2 regions of the Streptomyces sp. NPDC004721 genome follow, and region 2 is predicted to be linked to the other one. Evidence: riboswitches for the same ligand, from Rfam matches in the RefSeq annotation. Region 2 holds a riboswitch; the other holds the start of a gene.
What was found. Region 2 has a riboswitch for glycine ahead of gcvT (glycine cleavage system aminomethyltransferase GcvT). Riboswitches for the same ligand answer to the same signal wherever they lie in the genome.
Positions count from the first base shown of each region.

Region 1: linked by a shared signal. The riboswitch ahead of gcvP (aminomethyl-transferring glycine dehydrogenase) and the one ahead of gcvT (glycine cleavage system aminomethyltransferase GcvT) in region 2 are both predicted to bind glycine.

Region 1 covers NZ_JBSGBZ010000074.1:9,954-19,744, reverse strand. The annotation lists gene ACWEK3_RS37465 (amino acid transporter) at 1-1,263, shown strand, start outside; gene ACWEK3_RS37460 (TOBE domain-containing protein) at 1,330-1,725, shown strand; gene ACWEK3_RS37455 (molybdopterin-dependent oxidoreductase) at 1,736-2,197, opposite strand; gene modA (molybdate ABC transporter substrate-binding protein) at 2,396-3,220, shown strand; gene modB (molybdate ABC transporter permease subunit) at 3,226-4,059, shown strand; gene ACWEK3_RS37440 (ABC transporter ATP-binding protein) at 4,110-5,201, shown strand; gene ACWEK3_RS37435 (TOBE domain-containing protein) at 5,262-5,681, shown strand; gene gcvP (aminomethyl-transferring glycine dehydrogenase) at 5,744-8,629, opposite strand; glycine riboswitch at 8,806-8,900, opposite strand; gene ACWEK3_RS37425 (PRC-barrel domain-containing protein) at 9,014-9,397, shown strand; gene ACWEK3_RS37420 (DNA polymerase IV) at 9,307-9,791, opposite strand, start outside.
Region 2 covers NZ_JBSGBZ010000009.1:196,188-205,978, forward strand. The annotation lists gene ACWEK3_RS11085 (enhanced serine sensitivity protein SseB C-terminal domain-containing protein) at 1-102, opposite strand, end outside; gene ACWEK3_RS11090 (enhanced serine sensitivity protein SseB) at 301-1,092, opposite strand; gene ACWEK3_RS11095 (AAA family ATPase) at 1,921-2,541, opposite strand; glycine riboswitch at 2,690-2,786, shown strand; glycine riboswitch at 2,787-2,903, shown strand; gene gcvT (glycine cleavage system aminomethyltransferase GcvT) at 2,944-4,071, shown strand; gene gcvH (glycine cleavage system protein GcvH) at 4,200-4,577, shown strand; gene glyA (serine hydroxymethyltransferase) at 4,595-5,857, shown strand; gene ACWEK3_RS11115 (L-serine ammonia-lyase) at 5,959-7,326, shown strand; gene ACWEK3_RS11120 (hypothetical protein) at 7,358-8,458, opposite strand; gene ACWEK3_RS11125 (SPFH domain-containing protein) at 8,478-9,596, opposite strand; gene ACWEK3_RS11130 (phosphatidylinositol-specific phospholipase C domain-containing protein) at 9,780-9,791, shown strand, end outside.

The DNA.
Region 1 (9,791 bases), on a different contig from region 2:
AATGTCTTCCTCATGGTCGGCGTGGCCCTGCTCGTCTTCCCCAAGCTCGCACTCGGCCTGTCCGGCTTCGAGACCGGCGTCGCCGTCATGCCGCACGTGCGGGGCGACCCGGACGACACCGAGGAGCGGCCCACCGGCCGGATCCGGGACACCAGGAAGCTGCTCACCACGGCCGCGCTGATCATGAGCTGCTTCCTGATCGCGACCAGCTTCATCACCACGCTGCTGATCCCGGCGCCGGAGTTCAAGGCCGGCGGCCAGGCCAACGGCCGTGCCCTGGCCTATCTGGCGCACGAGTACCTCGGCAACACCTTCGGCACCGTCTACGACGTCTCGACCATCCTGATCCTGTGGTTCGCGGGCGCCTCCGCGATGGCCGGGCTGCTCAACCTGATGCCGCGGTACCTGCCCCGCTACGGAATGGCCCCGCACTGGGCGCGGGCGGTCCGCCCGATGGTCATCGTCTTCACTCTGATCGGCTTCCTGGTCACCTGGATCTTCGACGCCAACGTCGACAAGCAGGGCGGCGCGTACGCCACGGGCGTGCTCGTGCTGATCAGCTCCGCTGCGATCGCGGTGACCATCGCCGCCCGCAGGGCCGGCCAGCGCAAATGGACCATCGCGTTCGGGGTCATCTCGGCCGTGTTCCTGTACACGACCGTCGTCAACGTCATCGAGCGTCCCGACGGTGTGAAGATCGGCGCCTGCTTCATCGCCGGGATCATCCTGGTCTCGCTGCTGTCGCGGCTCGCGCGCTCCTTCGAGCTGCGGGTGACGAGCGTGACGCTGGACGCCATGGCGGAACGGTTCGTCAGAGACATCGCCAGCCGCAAGATCCGCTTCATCGCCAAGGAGCCCGAGCGGCAGGCCAAGTCCGAGTACCGCGACAAGATCGAGCAGATCCGCAGCGACAGCGACATCCCGCTCACGGAGGACTTCGTCTTCGTCGAGGTGACGGTCACCGACCCCTCGGAGTTCGAGGCCGGCCTGACCGTGCGCGGCGAGGTCAGGCACGACCGGTACCGCGTGCTGGCCCTGGAGTCCGCGGCCGTCCCGAACGCCCTGGCCGCGCTCCTCCTCCACGTCCGGGAGATGACCGGCCGCACCCCGCACATCTACTTCGAGTGGACCGAGGGCAACCCGTTCGCCAACTTCCTGCGGTTCTTCCTCTTCGGCCAGGGCGAGGTCGCGCCGGTCACGCGCGAGGTGCTGCGCGAGGCGGAGCCGGACCGCGCCAAGCGGCCGCGGGTGCACACCGGCTGAGCCGCGCCCGCGAACGGCCCACCCCCAGGTCAGCCCCACGCCGTGCGCGGCCCTATCGTGACCGGCATGCAGTCCTACACGATCGGGCAGGCGGCCCGGCTGCTCGGCGTCAGCCCGGACACCGCGCGCCGCTGGGCGGACGCGGGCCGGATGGCCACCCACCGCGACGACAGCGGACGCCGGCTCATCGACGGCCGGGACCTCGCCGCGTTCTCGGTCGAGCTGGCCCGGACCGGCGGTGGCGAGGAGGGCCCCTCGTACACGTCGGCCCGCAACGCCTTCGCCGGCATCGTGACCGCCATCAAACTCGGCGACGTCGCCGCCCAGGTCGAGATCCAGGCGGGACCGCACCGCCTCGTCTCCCTGCTGACCCGGGAGGCCGTGGAGGAACTGGGTCTGGAGGTCGGCATGGAGGCCACCGCCCGCGTGAAGTCGACGAACGTGCACATCGACCGCACGTAGCAGAACCGCCTCACACCCGGGTACGCCCGCGACAGCCGCCGTCCACGCGTATCGCCCGGACACCGCTGACGTACCGCGCGCCGCAGCGGTCCTGCGGCAGGACCAGCTGAGGGCCGGCGCCGTCGAGCCGGGAGCCGTCGATGGTCACCGCGAGCAGGACCGGAGCGTCGGCGAAGTCGGGATCGATCTCGGCCCACGACAGCAGCGCGTGATGCCCGTCGGCGGCCGTGACCGCGATCAGGAAGCGCAGCCGGTCCTTGCGCCGGGCCGGGTCGAAACCGGGCCCCGCCGCGGACAGCACGTCGTACAGGCGCGGACCGGTGAACCGGTGGTGCTGCACTCCGGTGGTGGCGCAGTCGAAGGCGACTCCCACCCCGTGCTGCGGCCACCCGAGCAGATCCCGCACGGTCAGCCGGGCCGGGCGGGCGAGGTCGCCGGTCAGGTCGAGCTCCGCGAGCGTCACGGGCACCACCTCCTGAGTGTCCGTACCCGAACGACCGCCCCGTACAAACGCACATGCAAGCCATGCTTCACGTATCGCCAGCTTGTGCAATGCAACAAGGCCCTTACACCTGGCAATTGCGGCAGTATGATCGCGGCACGGCCGTGTGAGCGGTCGTGGCAGGGCGCGACAGCTTCTTCCGTGCAGAGCCAGAGGAGTAGATCCGAGATGACCCGTTCCACGCGGCGGACCAGGATGCTGAAGTCGGGAGTTGTGGCGGCCGCGGCGTTGCTGGCTCTCAGCGCCTGCTCCTCCTCGTCCTCCGACGACTCGTCCTCGGCCGGGTCCGGCACGTCGGAGGCCGCCGCGCCGACGCTGTCCGGCACCGTGACCGTCTTCGCCGCCGCCTCGCTGAAGGAGAGCTTCACCACGCTCGGCAAGCAGTTCGAGCAGCAGCACCCGGGTACCAAGGTCACCTTCAACTTCGGCGGCAGCGACAGCCTCGCCGCGAGCATCACCTCCGGTGCCCCCGCCGACGTGTTCGCCGCCGCCAGCACCAAGACCATGGCGATCGTGACCGACAAGGAGGACGCGGCCGGCACCCCGGTCACCTTCGTCCGCAACCAGCTCGAGATCGCGACCGCGCCGGGCAACCCGGACAAGATCTCCTCGCTGAAGGACCTCACCGGGCCCGCCCTGAAGGTCGTCCTGTGCGACAGGACCGTGCCCTGCGGCGCCGCCGCCCAGAAGGTACTGGACGCGAGCCACCTCAAGCTGACCCCGGTCTCCTACGAGCAGGACGTCAAGAGCGCCCTGACCAAGGTCGAGCTGAAGGAGGCCGACGCGGCCCTCGTCTACAAGACCGATGTGAAGGCCGCCGCCGGCAGGGTCCAGGGCGTGGAGTTCCCCGAGTCGGCCGAGGCCGTCAACGACTACCCGATCACCCTGCTCAAGAACGCGCCCAACGCCACCGCGGCCAAGGCGTTCGTCGAGCTGGTGACGTCGGCCGAGGGCCAGAAGGTCCTGACCGGGGCCGGGTTCCTGAAGCCGTGACCGAGATCGACGAGGCCCGCGCCGTGCCCCGCAAGAACGGGTCGCGGCGCGGCCGCGCGCTCGGCGGGGCCCCGCTGCCCCTGCTGGTCCCCGCCCTGGTCGGCCTGGCCTTCCTGCTGCTGCCGCTGATCGCGCTGCTGATCCGGGCCCCCTGGCGCAGCCTGCCGGACCAGCTGACCAGCGCCGAGGTGTGGCAGGCGCTCCAGTTGTCCCTGGTCAGCGCCACCGCCGCCACCGCGGTGAGCCTGGTGCTCGGCGTCCCGCTGGCCTGGCTGCTGGCCCGTACGGACTTCCCTGGACGCGGATTCGTCCGGGCGCTGGTCACGCTGCCGCTCGTGCTGCCCCCGGTCGTGGGCGGTGTGGCCCTGCTGCTGGCCCTGGGGCGCAACGGTGTCGTCGGGCAGTGGCTGGACTCCTGGTTCGGAATCACGCTGCCGTTCACCACGGCCGGGGTGGTGGTCGCGGAGGCGTTCGTGGCCATGCCGTTCCTCGTGATCAGCGTCGAGGGCACGTTGCGGGCCGCCGACCCGCGCTACGAGGAGGCGGCCACGACGCTGGGCGCATCCCGCTTCACCGCGTTCCGCCGGGTCACCCTGCCGCTGATCGCGCCGGGCATCGCCGCGGGCGCCGTGCTCGCCTGGGCGCGGGCACTCGGCGAGTTCGGCGCGACGATCACCTTCGCCGGCAACTTCCCCGGCCGTACGCAGACCATGCCGCTGGCCGTCTACCTGGCCCTGCAGAACGACCCGGCGGCGGCGATCGCCCTGAGCCTGGTGCTGCTCGCGGTGTCGATCGCCGTACTGGCGGGTCTGCGGGACCGTTGGATGACGGCCTCCTGATGAATCCGCCGTCGATCCCGAGCCGCCCCGTATCCCAGGACGTTCACCTCATGACCGACATCGACCGGACCACTGCCGGCGTACGTGCCGAGGGCGTGCCCGGGGAGGGCCTGGACGCCCGCCTCGTCGTCGACCGCGGCGGCTTCCGCCTGGACGTCGCGCTCACCGCCGCCCCCGGCGACGTGGTGGCACTGCTTGGCCCGAACGGCGCCGGGAAGACGACGGCTCTGCGCGCGCTGGCGGGCCTGGTCCCGCTCACCGGCGGCCATCTGCGCCTGGACGGCGCCGCGCTGGACCGCACGCCGCCGGAGGCACGCCCGGTCGGCGTGGTCTTCCAGGACTACCTGCTGTTCCCGCACCTGTCGGCCCTGGACAACGTGGCGTTCGGGCCGCGCTGCCGGGGCGCGTCCAAGGCCGAGGCCCGCGCGCAGGCCGCGCGGTGGCTGGACCGGATGGGACTGGCCGACCACACCGGTGCCAAGCCCCGCCGCCTCTCCGGCGGCCAGGCGCAGCGCGTGGCCCTGGCCCGCGCCCTGGCCACCGGGCCCCGGCTGCTACTGCTCGACGAACCGCTCGCCGCGCTCGACGCCCGCACCCGGCTGGAGGTCCGCGCCCAGCTGCGCCGACACCTGGCCGAGTTCGAGGCCGTCGCCGTCCTGGTCACCCATGACCCGCTGGACGCGATGGTGCTGGCCGACCGGCTGGTCGTCGTCGAGCACGGCCGTGTCGTCCAGGAGGGCACGCCGTCGGAGATCGCCCGCCATCCGCGCACCGACTACGTCGCGCAGCTCGTGGGCCTGAACCTCTACCGCGGTGAGGCGGAGGGCCACTGCGTCCGTCTCGCGGCCGGTCCCGCCATCACCACCACCGAGGACCTGACGGGAGAGGTCTTCGTGGCCTTCCCGCCGAGCGCGGTCACTCTCCACCGGGATCGCCCCTCGGGCTCCAGCGCGCGCAACCTGTGGCACTGCGAGGTCGCCGGTCTTGAGACCCATGGCGACCAGATCCGCGCCGACCTGACCGGCGAACTCGCCCTCACCGCGGACCTGACCACGGTCGCGGCCGCCGAGCTGGAACTGCACCCGGGCGCGGCGGTCTGGGCGACGGTCAAGGCGGCGCAGACCCACGCCTACCCGGCCTGAGGCACCGGTCGCCCTACGGTGGGTGATCACCACGTCCCCCACCCACCGCGAGGCACGCCCATGAGCCTGAGCATGCGCAACCAGTTGCCCGGCACGGTCACCACCGTCACCCCCGGCGAGGCGATGGCCCTCGTTCACGTGCGCCTGGACGGAGGCGGACAGCTCACGTCCGCGATCACCAGGGACGCCGTCGAGGACCTGCGTCTGACCGAGGGCAGCGCCGTACGCGCCCTGGTGAAGTCGACGGAGGTGTCCCTGGCGACCGGGCCGGTCGAGGGCCTGTCCATCCGCAACCGGCTGCCGGGCACCGTCACCGGGATCGCCCTGGGCGCGGCCATGGCGTCCGTCCGGGTCGAGGTGGAGGGCGGCGAGCTGACCGCCGCGATCACCAGGGACGCCGCCACGGAACTCGGCCTGGCGACGGGCACACGCGTCACCGCCCTGATCAAGTCGACCGAGGTCTCCCTGGCCACCGTGTGACACGCCGGGAAAAGCCCTGGGGCCCCCGCCCGGATCGGACGGGAGCCCCATAAGCCGCTCGATCAGTCCTCGTACGCGTCCAGCGGCGGGCAGGAGCAGACGAGGTTGCGGTCACCGAAGGCCTGGTCGATCCGGCGCACCGGCGGCCAGTACTTGTCGGCCACCGAGACCCCGGCCGGGAAGACGGCCTCCTCACGGGTGTAGCCGTGCTGCCACTCCCCGCCGAGCGCGGCGGCGGTGTGCGGGGCGCCGTACAGCGGGTTGTCGTCCGCCGGCCACTGGCCGGAACCGACCTTCTCGATCTCGGCGCGGATCGCGATCATCGCGTCGCAGAACCGGTCCAGCTCGGCCAGGTCCTCGGACTCGGTCGGCTCGATCATCAGCGTGCCGGCCACCGGGAACGACATCGTCGGCGCGTGGAAGCCGTAGTCGATCAGCCGCTTGGCCACGTCGTCCACGCTCACCCCGGTCGCCTTGGTCAGCGGGCGCAGGTCGATGATGCACTCGTGGGCGACCAGGCCGCCGGGACCGGTGTAGAGCACCGGGTAGTGCGGCTCGAGGCGCTTGGCGACGTAGTTGGCGCTGAGCACGGCGACCTGCGTGGCCCGCTTGAGGCCCTCGCCGCCCATCAGGCGGACGTAGGCCCAGGAGATCGGCAGGATGCCTGCCGAGCCCCACGGCGCGGCCGAGATCGGGCCGACTCCGGTCTCCGGGCCGGCGTCGGGCTGGAGCGGGTGGTTGGGCAGGTACGGCGCCAGGTGGGAGCGCACACCGACCGGGCCGACGCCGGGACCGCCGCCGCCGTGCGGGATGCAGAACGTCTTGTGCAGGTTCAGGTGGGAGACGTCGCCGCCGAAGTGGCCCGGCTTGGCGAGGCCCACCAGGGCGTTGAGGTTGGCGCCGTCGACGTACACCTGGCCGCCGGCCTCGTGGACCTGCGCGCAGATGTCGGCGACGTGCTCCTCGAACACGCCGTGCGTGGACGGGTAGGTGATCATCAGCACGGCCAGCTGCTCGCGGTACTGCTCGATCTTCGCCCGCAGGTCCTCGACGTCGATCTCGCCGTCCTCGGAGGTCTTGACGACGATGACCTTCATGCCGGCCATCACGGCGCTGGCGGCGTTGGTGCCGTGCGCGGAGGACGGGATGAGGCAGATGGTGCGCTGCTCGTCGCCGTTGGCACGGTGGTAACCGCGCACGGCGAGCAGACCGGCCAGCTCGCCCTGGGAGCCGGCGTTCGGCTGAAGGGAGACCTTGTCGTAGCCGGTGACCTCGGCGAGACGTTCCTCCAGCTCGCGGATGAGGGTGAGGTAGCCCTGCGCCTGCTCGGCGGGCACGAAGGGGTGCAGCTGCCCGAACTCCGGCCAGGTGACCGGCTCCATCTCGGTCGTCGCGTTGAGCTTCATGGTGCACGAGCCCAGCGGGATCATGCCGCGGTCGAGCGCGTAGTCGCGGTCGGACAGCCGGCGCAGGTAGCGCAGCATCGCGGTCTCGGACCGGTACTGGTGGAAGACCGGGTGGGTGAGGTAGGCGTCGTCGCGCAGCAGCGCCTCGGGCAGCGCGTCCTCGGCGGCGGCGTCCAGCGCCTCGATGTCGCCCCCGACGCCGAAAGCGGCCCACACGGCGCGCAGCCGGTCCCGGGTGGTGGTCTCGTCGCAGGCGACCGAGACGTGGTCGGCGTCGACCAGGCGCAGGTTCACGCCGCCCTCGCGGGCCGCGGCGACGACCTCGGCGGCACGCCCCTCCGCCTTGACGGTCAGGGTGTCGAAGTACGCGCCGTGCACGACCTCGAGACCGCCGGCCTCGAGACCCTCGGCGAGGACCGTGGCGTAGCGGTGGGTACGCAGCGCGATGTCCCGCAGGCCCTCGGGGCCGTGGTAGACCGCGTACATGCCGGCCATGACGGCGAGCAGCACCTGGGCGGTGCAGATGTTGCTGGTGGCCTTCTCGCGGCGGATGTGCTGCTCACGGGTCTGCAGGGCGAGGCGGTACGCCTTGTTGCCGTCGGCGTCGACGGAGACGCCGACCAGGCGGCCGGGCAGGCTGCGCGCGAACTTCTCGCGCACCGCCATGTAGCCGGCGTGCGGGCCGCCGAAGCCCATCGGCACACCGAAGCGCTGGGTGGTGCCGACTGCGATGTCCGCGCCGAGCTCGCCGGGCGACTTCAGCAGGGTGAGCGCGAGCAGGTCGGCGGCGATGGTGACCACGGCGCCCAGCTCGTGTGCCTGGTCGATGACGGGCTTCAGGTCGCGCACGGCACCGGAGGCGCCCGGGTACTGCAGGAGCACGCCGTTGATCTCGCGCTCGGCGATCTCGGCGGGGATGCCCGCGCCCAGGTCGGCGACGACGACCTCGACGCCGGTCGGCTCGGCGCGGGTCTCGATGACGGCGATGGTCTGCGGCAGCGCGTCCGCGTCGACCAGGAACAGGCCCTTCTTGTTCTTGCCCATGCGCCGGGACAGCGCCATGGCCTCGGCGGCGGCGGTGCCCTCGTCGAGCAGCGACGCGCCGGAGGTCGGCAGACCGGTCAGGTCGGCGACCACGGTCTGGAAGTTCAGCAGCGCCTCGAGGCGGCCCTGGGAGATCTCCGGCTGGTAGGGGGTGTAGGCGGTGTACCAGGCCGGGTTCTCCATGACGTTGCGCAGGATGACCGGCGGGGTGAAGGTCCCGTAGTAGCCGAGTCCGATCATCGAGCCGAGGACCTGGTTGCGGTCGGCGAGGGAGCGCAGCTCGGCCAGCACCTCGGCCTCGGTGCGGGCGCCGGGCAGGTCGAGCGCGTCGGCGTTCTTGATCACATCGGGCACCGCGGCGGCGGTGAGCTCGTCGAGCGAGCCGTAGCCGACCTGCGCGAGCATCTTGGCCCGCGCCTCCTGGTCGGGCCCGATGTGGCGCTGTTCGAAGGGGATGCCCTGTTCGAGCTCGGAGAGCGGAATGCGCTGGGCGGTCATTGCGGAGGCCTCCTGGTCTGACACGACCTTCGAGGGACACCCCGGCACGGGTGCCCCGACGGCCTCCCCCTCTGTCATCTCAACCTGAGAGCTTCACCGGGCCGCCCGAGGGCTCCCGGTTTTCACCGTCGGTGAGAGCGGAAGCCGTCGACAACCGCTCTGCTTTCCAGAGTGACCTCGTCCGTGCGGTACGTGGGCCTGAGAGATTCCGGGGAGGATTTGCTCCTTCGGCGCCCCCGGTGGTGCCGGAGGGCTCTCCCGCACGGGGTCAGCAGCCGTTGCCAGAGTACCAGCGGGCCGGCCGCACGGGTCTTCGAGTGGCCGCCATGCTGAATGTGCTCTTTTGTAGTGGTTACGGATGAGTTGCGACCACGTGGAGGGACAGTGCAGACGGAGATCGATCCGCGCAACCTGATCGGCCGCAAGGCGTTCGACCGCAGCGGCCACAAGATCGGCACGGTGGACGAGGTCTACCTCGACGACGCGACCGGTGTGCCGGAGTGGGCGGCCATACGCACCGGCTTGTTCTCCCGGGACGCCTTCGTCCCCCTGGAGCCCAGCGAACTGGTCGAGGGCGCCCTGCGCGTCCCCTTCGACCGCGCACTGATCAAGGAGGCCCCCGACTTCGGCGTGGGCCGCCATCTGTCCCCGGAGCAGGAACTGCAGCTCTACCACCACTACGGCCTCGACGTGGCCCCTCCGCCGACCGTTCCGGACCACCACTTCGGCAAGCTGGCAGGCTCCGGCTCGGGCCCGGACGAGAGCTGAGCCGGCGGGACCGGAGGTACCGAAGGAACCAGCGGAAGAGGCTCGGCCGGCTCCAGGTCCGGGTCGTCCATGAGGAAGGTGCGTACCCGGCCCGGCGCGGAGTCGGGGGTCTCGAAGCGCACGGTGACGCGGCCGAGACCGCTGCCCTGCACCCATCCGTGGCCGTACTCGGCGTGCCGTACGTCGTGGCCCGCCGGCCACCGCCGCTCGGTGGGTGCCGGCTGCCGCTCGGCGGGTTCCTCCGGCCGCTCCTCGACCGGGCCCTTCGCCTGCGCGCCCGCGGCCTGCGCGAACAGGTCCTCCTGGGTGTAGTCGGCGAGCCCGGACACGCCCACGCCGAGCAGCCGTACGCCGCCGGTGGTGTCCACGGAGTCCAGCAGCCGGGCGGCCGCCT
Region 2 (9,791 bases):
CGCCAGCGCGCGCAGCAGCGCCTCGTAGGCGTCGTAACGCCCGGGCGTCACCTGGCGCAGCGTCTGCTCGACCTGCCCGGCCGTGGTGCCGCTGGCGCTCACTTGTACCGCCCCTCCATACAACCGACGTTTCGACCGAGCCGTGGGCCGGGTCCTGTCGTCACCTTCCCGTCGTCCGCCCGGCGGGCAGGCGGGAAGGTGACGGCAGGCCTAGCTTAGAGCCGCCGTCCGGCGGCCGGGGACTCGCCGTGCGCCGCCGGCTGCGGATCGTGTGCGCTTCCCCGGCGTCCCGGGTCGGGCTCAGTGGGCGTGCTGGTAGAACGGGCGGACGTTCTCCCTCATCCAGTCCGCCACGGGATCCTGGGCCACGTCCAGGAGGACCAGGTTGACCGGCCACCCGGCCGGGTTCTTCGTCAGGGCGCGGCCCAGGGCGTCCAGGGGGGCGGCCTGCGGGTCGCCCTCCCACTGGGACAGTTCGACGCCTATGAACATGACCGGGTCGTCCGTCTCGACGGCGGCCAGGCAGCGGCGGGCGGTGCTGACCACGCCGGTCTCGGCGAACTCGGCGCCGGCGGCGGCGAGGAAGTCCACCGGGTCGTCCTGCCAGTCCGGTTCGAAGAGGCGGACGCGGCCGCCGTTCGACAGGCCGTCCAGCGGGGTGCGCCCCGCCCGGCACAATTCGGCCACCGCGGCCGGCGGCAGCGGGACGCCGACCACGCCGTCCGGGTTGAGCGCGATGCCGGCCTGCGGGGGCAGTCCGCGCGCGAAGTCGACGGCGGGCGCGACGGTGTACGCCATGTGCGGACCCACGGCCCGGCGGAGCTGCTCCTCGGAGCTGAAGACCGGCACATACGCCTGGCCGTCGATCTCCAGCGTGGGCAGGTCGAGCGGGCCGCTGTGCGGACCGCCGCCGTTGGGCAGGGGCACCCAGATGAGGCTCCGGCCGAGGACCTCGACGATCCGGCCACCGGCGGTCGGGACACCGAGGGAGGCGGACAGCACCTCCTCCAGCTCGTTGCCGGGCCATCCGCCGTGGGAATGGGATTGCGCCTGTGCCGGAAGGTCCGCGGAGAAGTCCGCCGGGAAGTCCATCTGCTACCGCCTGCTGTGAACACTGCTGTGGCCGAAAGGCTATCGGGTACACGCCCAAACCTCACGGAAAATCCCACGACCAGGGCCTACGGCTCCCCACACGAGCCCCCGGCCGAGTGGGCGGCCACATCGCCCCACGAGGCGCGAACGGCGCGGCGCCCTCATCTCGGTGAGACGGCTCGCACGCCGGGCAACCGCCGGGAGGACGACCCGCCCAGCACGACCGCCCCCGCCCCGCGAGCGCGCCGTGCGGCGGGACGCGTCCCGGTTCACTCAGCGGTCCGCGCGGCGCCGGACCAGCCTCGTTCCGGTGGACAGTCCGTGCGCTGCGCACTGCGCCGCCGGCCGGCGGGCCCCGGGCGGGGTCGGGTGTCGGCGCCGAACGGGGCTCCGCGCGCCAACCGCCGCGAAGGGCTGCGCGCGGTCCTCGGGTCGCGAACCCGGTCCGCCGCAGTAGCGCTCCCGCCTCACGGTCCAGCAGGGTCGCAGAGCCGCAGCCCCTCGGCAGAACGCTCCGCCGACAGGCCGGGCGGTGGCGCCGGAAGGCGTACCGCGGCACCACGCCCCGATCCGGTCAGCGGTCCGTACAGCCCGAGCCACGCCCATTACTGTCAACGGTCCACGTGGCGCGAGACGCCGCGGTGCGGTGGGCAGTCCGTGTCCTGGGCGCTGCGCCGTGGCAGCCGGGCCCGGGGGCCCGGGGGCCCGGGTGTCGGCGTAGTGAGCTGGGCGGTCGCGCGGGGTGGGGCGGAGTGCGCCCGGTGGGCGGCCCTCGGGGCTGAACAGGGCTCCCCCGCGTGGACCGCCGTGACGGGCCGCATGCTGTCCTCAGGTGGCGAAATCGATGCGGCGCAGGCGGGTCGCTGCCTCGCGGTCCAGGAGGACCGCCGAGCCGCAGCCCGCCGGCAGGGTGTTCCGCTCCACCGCGTGGAGCAGGGCGGCGGTGGCGCGGCGGTGTCGGTGGAAGGCGTAGCGGGAGACACCGCGGCCCCGTGCGTGCTGGCCGGTCAGGGCGGTGCCGGGGGTGACGTCCAGCAGGACGAGGTGCAGGGTGCCGCCGCGGCGGCGGGCGGTGCGGGCCAGCCAGGCGCGGACCCAGGGCTGCGTGCCGCAGTCGTGGACCACGAGCGCCGCCCCGGAGCGCAGCGCCCGGCGCAGCCCCGCGAAGTGGGCGAGGCGGACCAGGGGGCGGTACAGCGCGTAGGGGAGGTGCGCTGCCAGGCGGGCGTCCCAGCGGTCGCGGGTGTCCTGGGAGTCGATGCGGACGCCGTGCACCGCGCGCCGCATCAGCGTGGACTTGCCGCTGCCAGGCAGACCGGTCACCACGACCAGGTCGCGCGGGCCGAAGTGCAGCACGCGCGGGCCGCGGCCGGATAGGTCCCGCAGGTCGCGGACCAAGAGGGCGGGGGCCTGGGCCGTCGCGTACAACGCGGTCCTGTGCGCCGTCATCATTCCTCCCCACGGATCGTAAAGAGAAGGTAATGTGCGGCGCCCGCTGTTTCCGTGCACGTCCTGCCACAGGACGGTCACAGATGCCGCCCTGCCGCAAATCGGGCCGAGCGTGCAATGATGTGCGCGCAACTGCATATCGGCCGCTTGAATCCGCGCGGGAGAGTCCCCAGCCGTCTCGCTGGGGCGCCGAAGGAGCAAGTACCTCCCTTGAATCTCTCAGGCACCGTTACCGCGCGGGCGAGGCACATCTGAAAAGCGGGCCGCTGGCGCAGTGGCTCCACCCAAGGTGCAAGCCGTGCACCGTCCGTCCGACGGCGGTCATGGCGAACCTCTCAGGTTCCGATGACAGATGGGGAGGACTTGATCCGTCCTCGCCTGCCATGCCTTGGAGACCGTCCGATGAGCAGTACCGAACCCGACCGACCCCGCCGCACCGCGCTCGACGCGCTGCACCGTTCGCTCGGCGCGACGATGACCGACTTCGCCGGCTGGGACATGCCCCTGCGCTACGGCTCCGAGCGCGACGAGCACATCGCCGTACGGACGAAGGCCGGCCTCTTCGACCTGTCCCACATGGGCGAGATCAGCGTCACCGGCCCGCAGGCCGTCGCGCTGCTGAACCACGCCCTGGTCGGCAACATCGCCACCGTCGGCCTCGGCCGCGCCCGCTACACCATGATCTGCCAGGCCGACGGCGGCATCCTGGACGACCTGATCGTCTACCGCCTGGGCGAGACCGAGTACCTGGTCGTCGCCAACGCCTCCAACGCCCAGGTCGTGCTCGACGCGCTGACCGAGCGGGCGGCGGGCTTCGACGCCGAGGTGCGCGACGACCGGGACGACTACGCGCTGCTCGCCGTGCAGGGCCCCGAGTCCGCCGGCATCCTGAAGTCCCTCACCGACGCCGACCTGGAGGGCCTGAAGTACTACGCCGGGCTCCCCGGCACGGTCGCCGGCGTCCCAGCGCTGATCGCGCGCACCGGCTACACCGGCGAGGACGGCTTCGAGCTGTTCGTGGCCCCGGGCGACGCGGAGAAGCTGTGGCAGGCGCTGACCGAGGCCGGAGCGGACGCCGGTCTTGTCCCGTGCGGCCTGTCCTGCCGGGACACGCTGCGCCTGGAGGCGGGCATGCCGCTGTACGGGCACGAGCTGTCGACCTCGCTGACCCCGTTCGACGCGGGCCTCGGCCGGGTGGTCAAGTTCGAGAAGGAGGGCGACTTCGTGGGCCGCGAGGCGCTGGTGGCCGCCGCCGAGCGCGCCGCCGCCGAGCCGCCCCGGGTGCTCGTCGGCCTGGTCGCCGAGGGCCGCCGGGTCCCGCGCGCCGGGTACGCGGTCGTCGCGGGCGGCGAGGTGATCGGCGAGATCACCTCCGGCGCCCCCTCCCCCACCCTGGGCAAGCCGATCGCCATGGCGTACGTCGACGCCGCGCACGCCGCTCCGGGCACGGCCGGTGTCGGTGTGGACATCCGGGGCAACCACGAGCCGTACGAGGTCGTGGCGCTGCCCTTCTACAAGCGGCAGAAGTGACAAAGCGGCGGACGTGACACCGCCGTAGCCGGCACGGAGGCGACGTGAGACACGTCACCCCTGGTCACGCCCGCCTTTCGCAGTCCCTCATTCATCACCACTGACTCGCGTACAGGAGAATTCTGGCCATGAACAACCCTCAGCATCTGCGCTACAGCAAGGAGCACGAGTGGCTGTCGCCCGTCGAGGACGGCGTGGCGACGGTCGGCATCACGGAGTTCGCGGCCAACGCGCTCGGCGATGTCGTCTACGCCCAGCTCCCGGAGGTCGGCGACACGGTGGCCGCGGGCGAGACCTGCGGTGAGCTGGAGTCGACCAAGTCGGTGTCCGACCTGTACTCCCCCGTCAGCGGCGAGGTCACCGAGATCAACGAGGACGTGGTGAACGACCCGTCGCTGGTGAACTCCGCGCCCTTCGAGGGCGGCTGGCTGTTCAAGGTGCGCCTGGCCGAGGAGCCCGCCGACCTGCTCTCCGCCGACGAGTACGCCGCCGAGACGGCCGGCTGAGAATCGGGTACACGCACATGACTGCTCTCAACACACCCCTGCACGAGCTCGACCCGGACGTCGCCGCCGCGGTCGACGCCGAGCTGCACCGCCAGCAGTCCACGCTGGAGATGATCGCCTCCGAGAACTTCGCCCCGGTGGCGGTCATGGAGGCGCAGGGCTCGGTCCTCACCAACAAGTACGCCGAGGGCTACCCCGGCCGCCGCTACTACGGCGGCTGCGAGCACGTCGACGTGGTCGAGCAGATCGCCATCGACCGCATCAAGGAGCTGTTCGGCGCCGAGCACGCCAACGTGCAGCCGCACTCCGGCGCGCAGGCGAACGCGGCCGCGATGTTCGCGCTACTCAAGCCCGGTGACACGATCATGGGTCTGAACCTCGCCCACGGCGGGCACCTGACCCACGGCATGAAGATCAACTTCTCCGGCAAGCTCTACAACGTCGTCGCCTACCACGTGGGCGAGGACGGCCTGGTCGACATGGCCGAGGTGGAGCGGCTGGCGAAGGAGTCCAAGCCGAAGCTGATCGTGGCCGGCTGGTCCGCGTACCCGCGGCAGCTGGACTTCGCCGCGTTCCGCCGGATCGCGGACGAGGTCGGCGCGTACCTCATGGTCGACATGGCGCACTTCGCCGGCCTGGTGGCCGCGGGCCTGCACCCGAACCCGGTGCCGCACGCCCACGTGGTCACCACCACCACCCACAAGACGCTGGGCGGCCCGCGCGGTGGCGTGATCCTGTCCACGGCCGAGCTGGCGAAGAAGATCAACTCCGCGGTGTTCCCCGGTCAGCAGGGCGGCCCGCTGGAGCACGTGATCGCCGCCAAGGCGGTGTCCTTCAAGGTCGCCGCGAGCGAGGAGTTCAGGGAGCGCCAGCGTCGTACCCTGGAGGGCGCCCGCATCCTGGCCGAGCGCCTGGTCCAGGACGACGTCCGGGCGGTCGGCGTGGACGTCCTGTCCGGCGGTACGGACGTGCACCTGGTCCTGGTCGACCTGCGCGACTCCGAGCTGGACGGGCAGCAGGCCGAGGACCGCCTCCACGAGCTCGGGATCACCGTCAACCGCAACGCGATCCCGAACGACCCGCGCCCGCCGATGGTCACCTCGGGCCTCAGGATCGGCACGCCGGCCCTGGCCACCCGCGGTTTCACGACCGAGGACTTCACCGAGGTCGCGGACGTGATCGCCGAGGCGCTGAAGCCGTCCTACGACGCCGATGCCCTCAAGGCCCGGGTGCGCGCCCTGGCCGACAAGCACCCGCTGTACCCGGGTCTGAACAAGTAGGGCCCGTTCCGAGGAGTGCCGCGTACGGGCCGGAGAACCCGGCCCGTACGCGGCGCCCCGCCCCTGGCACCCCCAGCACCACCCCGTCTTGAGGAGTCACCGTGGCCATCTCGGTCTTCGACCTGTTCTCGATCGGCATAGGCCCGTCGAGCTCCCACACGGTCGGCCCGATGCGGGCGGCCCGCATGTTCGCCCGCCGGCTCCGCAACGAGGACCTGCTGGAGCGGGCCGCCTCGGTCCGCGCCGAGCTGTACGGCTCCCTCGGCGCGACGGGCCACGGCCACGGCACGCCGAAGGCGGTGCTGCTCGGCCTGGAGGGCGCCTCGCCGCGCACGGTGGACGTGGAGACGGCCGACGAGCGGGTCGAGACGATCAGGACCTCCGGCCGCCTGAGCCTGCTCGGCGAGCACGAGATCGCGTTCTCCTACGACGACGACATGGTCCTGCACCGCCGCAAGGCGCTCCCCTACCACGCCAACGGCATGACCCTGTGGGCGTACGACGCCTCCGGCGCCGAGCTGCTGGCCAAGACGTACTACTCGGTGGGCGGCGGCTTCGTCGTGGACGAGGAGGCGGTGGGCGCCGACCGCATCAAGCTGGACGACACGGTGCTGAAGTACCCCTTCCGTTCGGGCGACGAACTGCTGCGCCTGACGAAGGAGACGGGCCTGTCGATCTCCTCCCTGATGCTGGAGAACGAGCGGGCCTGGCGCACCGAGGAGGAGATCCGCGAGGGCCTGCTGGAGATCTGGCGGGTGATGCAGGCGTGCGTGCGGCGCGGCCTGTCCCGCGAGGGCATCCTGCCGGGCGGCCTGAAGGTGCGCCGCCGTGCGGCCGTCACCGCCCGCCAGCTGCGCGCCGAGGGCGACGCGACGGCCCGCGCGATGGAGTGGATCACCCTCTACGCGATGGCGGTGAACGAGGAGAACGCGGCCGGCGGCCGGGTGGTCACCGCCCCGACCAACGGCGCGGCCGGCATCATCCCGGCGGTCCTGCACTACTACATCAACTTCATCCCCGGCGCGGACGAGGACGGCGTGGTCCGCTTCCTGCTCGCCGCCGGCGCGATCGGCATGCTCTTCAAGGAGAACGCCTCCATCTCCGGCGCCGAGGTCGGCTGCCAGGGCGAGGTCGGCTCCGCCTGCTCGATGGCGGCGGGCGCCCTCGCCGAGGTCCTGGGCGGCACGCCCGAGCAGGTCGAGAACGCCGCCGAGATCGGCATGGAGCACAACCTCGGCCTCACCTGCGACCCCGTGGGCGGCCTGGTCCAGATCCCCTGCATCGAGCGCAACGGCATGGCCGCGGTCAAGGCCGTCACCGCCGCCCGGATGGCCATGCGCGGCGACGGCTCCCACAAGGTCTCCCTCGACAAGGTCATCAAGACCATGAAGGAGACCGGCGCGGACATGTCGGTGAAGTACAAGGAGACGGCCCGGGGCGGGCTCGCGGTGAACATCATCGAGTGCTGACGGGGTCCGGCCCGTGCCGCCGCACGGGCCGCTACCTCCTGACGCTCAGCCAGACGATCAGCGCGACGATCGCGAGCGCCGCGAGCGAGGCGGCGACGATCTTGCCGGCGCTGTACGGGCGCTCGCCGACCACCTCGCCGGTGCGGGCGTTCACCGTGACCTGCCAGGTCCGCCCGGCGTGGACGTAGGTGAGGAACCACACCGGGAGCAGCATCAGCTTGAAGGTGACGTCGGAGTAGTGGGTGTCGACCGATTGGACCCGCTGCTCGTCGCCCCCGATGTCGCTGCGGCAGTCACCCTCGATGACCTCGGCCATCCGCTGCCTGGCCGTCTCCAGGCCGTCCTCGGGCTCGATGTCGTAGCGCACCGTCTGGAAGCCCGCCAGGTACTCCTCCTGGTAGGGCCTGGCCTCCTCCAGCGGCCAGGGCGTGAGCTTGTCCAGCTGCTTGGCGGTGACATGGCCGGTGCCGGGCACCAGGACGTCGTCGAAGTCCCGGGACACCGTTCCGGAGGCCGGGTACCAGCGGGTGTGCCGCACCTGCTCGGTCACGGTGCGGGTCTCGCCGTTCTCGGTGACGGTGCGCGTCACGGTCTCGTAGTAGTACTCACCACGCCGGCCCCGGTAGTCGGAGACGGTGGCCGCGTCGTACGTCCAGTGCGGCAGGTAGCTGCCCTTGAAGGACTCCGCCTCGGTGACCTTCTTCAGGTCCTTGGGGGCGAACCAGCGGGAGGACGTCCACGTGCGCAGCGCGTCCCGGGCCGCGTCGCGGTCCAGCCCGAAGGGGACGACGGCCTCGGGGACGACCCGCTCGGTGGCGTTGGCGTCGGCCACCAGGGGGGTGGCGCAGAACTGGCACCGCACGGAGAGCGTGTCGCTCTCGGTGCGGGCCCCGCAGCCCGGGCAGACGAAGGTGTTCACCGAGCCGGGCCCGGCCTGCGGCTTGGCGGGGAGGGCCGCCAGCTCCTGGATCGGATGCTCCCGCACCGCCCGCGGGACGGGCACGATGGCCTGCTGGTGCCCGCAGTAGGGGCAGCGCAGCGCGTCGGTCCCCGGGGCGTACTCCACGGTGGCACCGCAGGCCTCGCACGGGTACGAGCGCGCGGAGGCGGCGGTGGCCTGGTCCTCGGTCATGGTCGTCGTCCCCGCCCGCTCAGGCCTGGGGCGGCAGCGGCGGGGGGACGCTGCCGAAGAGGCGTTCGACCTCCGGGACCTGTTCGGCGGGGAGCCAGCCGGACATGCCGTTCTGCCAGACCAGGGTGGTCCGGGTGAGGGTGCCGGCGCTGATCAGGCCGGTCAGCGCGGCACTGTCGTAGGGGCCCTGCTGGGCGCCGCCGACGCCGATGAACCACTGCTGCTGGGGCAGCGGCGGCGGGGCGGCCGGAGTGGCGGCGGGCGCGGGTGCGGGGGCGGCGGCAGGGGGCTGCTGCGGGGTGAGGCCCTCCGCCATGCGCCGGCCCAGGGCCATCCCGACGCCCAGTCCGACGCCCTCGCCCGCGGCGCCGGGGTTGCGCGCGGCGTCACCGATCGCGTCGGCCGCCTGGAGCTGGGTGTACTGGTCGAGGTTGCCCACGATCCCCATCCGGGAGCGGGCGTCGACGGCGGCCTCGACCTCGGGCGGGAGCGAGATGTTCTCGATGATGAACTTGGGCACGGCGATGCCGACCGGGGCCAGTTCCTCGGTGAGGGCGCCCGCCAGCCTGGCGCCGAGCCCGTCCTGCCGCGTGGCCAGGTCCAGCATCGGCACCCCGGCCGTGGCCAGGGCGTTGGCCAGCCGGCCGACGATCAGCTGCCGCAGGTACTCCTGCACCTCCTCGGTGCGGAACTGCGGGTCGGTGCCTGCCAGTTCACGCAGCAGCGCGGCTGCGTCCACGACCCGGGCGGCGAAGGCGCCGAAGGCCCGCAGCCGGATCATGCCGAACTCGGGGTCGCGGACGATGACGGGGTTCTGGGTGCCCCACTTGAGGTCGGTGAACTGGCGGGTGGTGACGAAGTAGACCTCGGCCTTGAAGGGCGAGTGGAAGCCGTACTTCCAGCCCTTCAGGGTGGACAGCACCGGCAGGTTCTGCGTCTCCAGGGTGTAGGTGCCGGGCGTGAAGACGTCGGCGATCTGCCCCTCGTTGACGAAGACCGCCGTCTGCGACTCGCGGACGACGAGCTTGGCGCCCATCTTGATCTCGTTCTCATGGCGCGGGAAGCGCCAGACGATGGTGTCGCGGCTGTCGTCGGTCCACTCGATGATGTCGATGAACTCACCACGTATGCGGTCCATCAGCCCCATGGCCCGTCCCCCCGTTTCCTCTGCGTGCGGGTCACTCCGCGACCGCACGATAGCAATCGCCGCCGGCCCGGGAATCCGACACCTGCACGAGCCTGTTCCCCCGGGGGCTACCGCACGGTAACCGTCCTTCCCTACGCTTCCGCTCACCTCAACTACGAACAAAGGGAGTTGGCCATGCGTGGGACG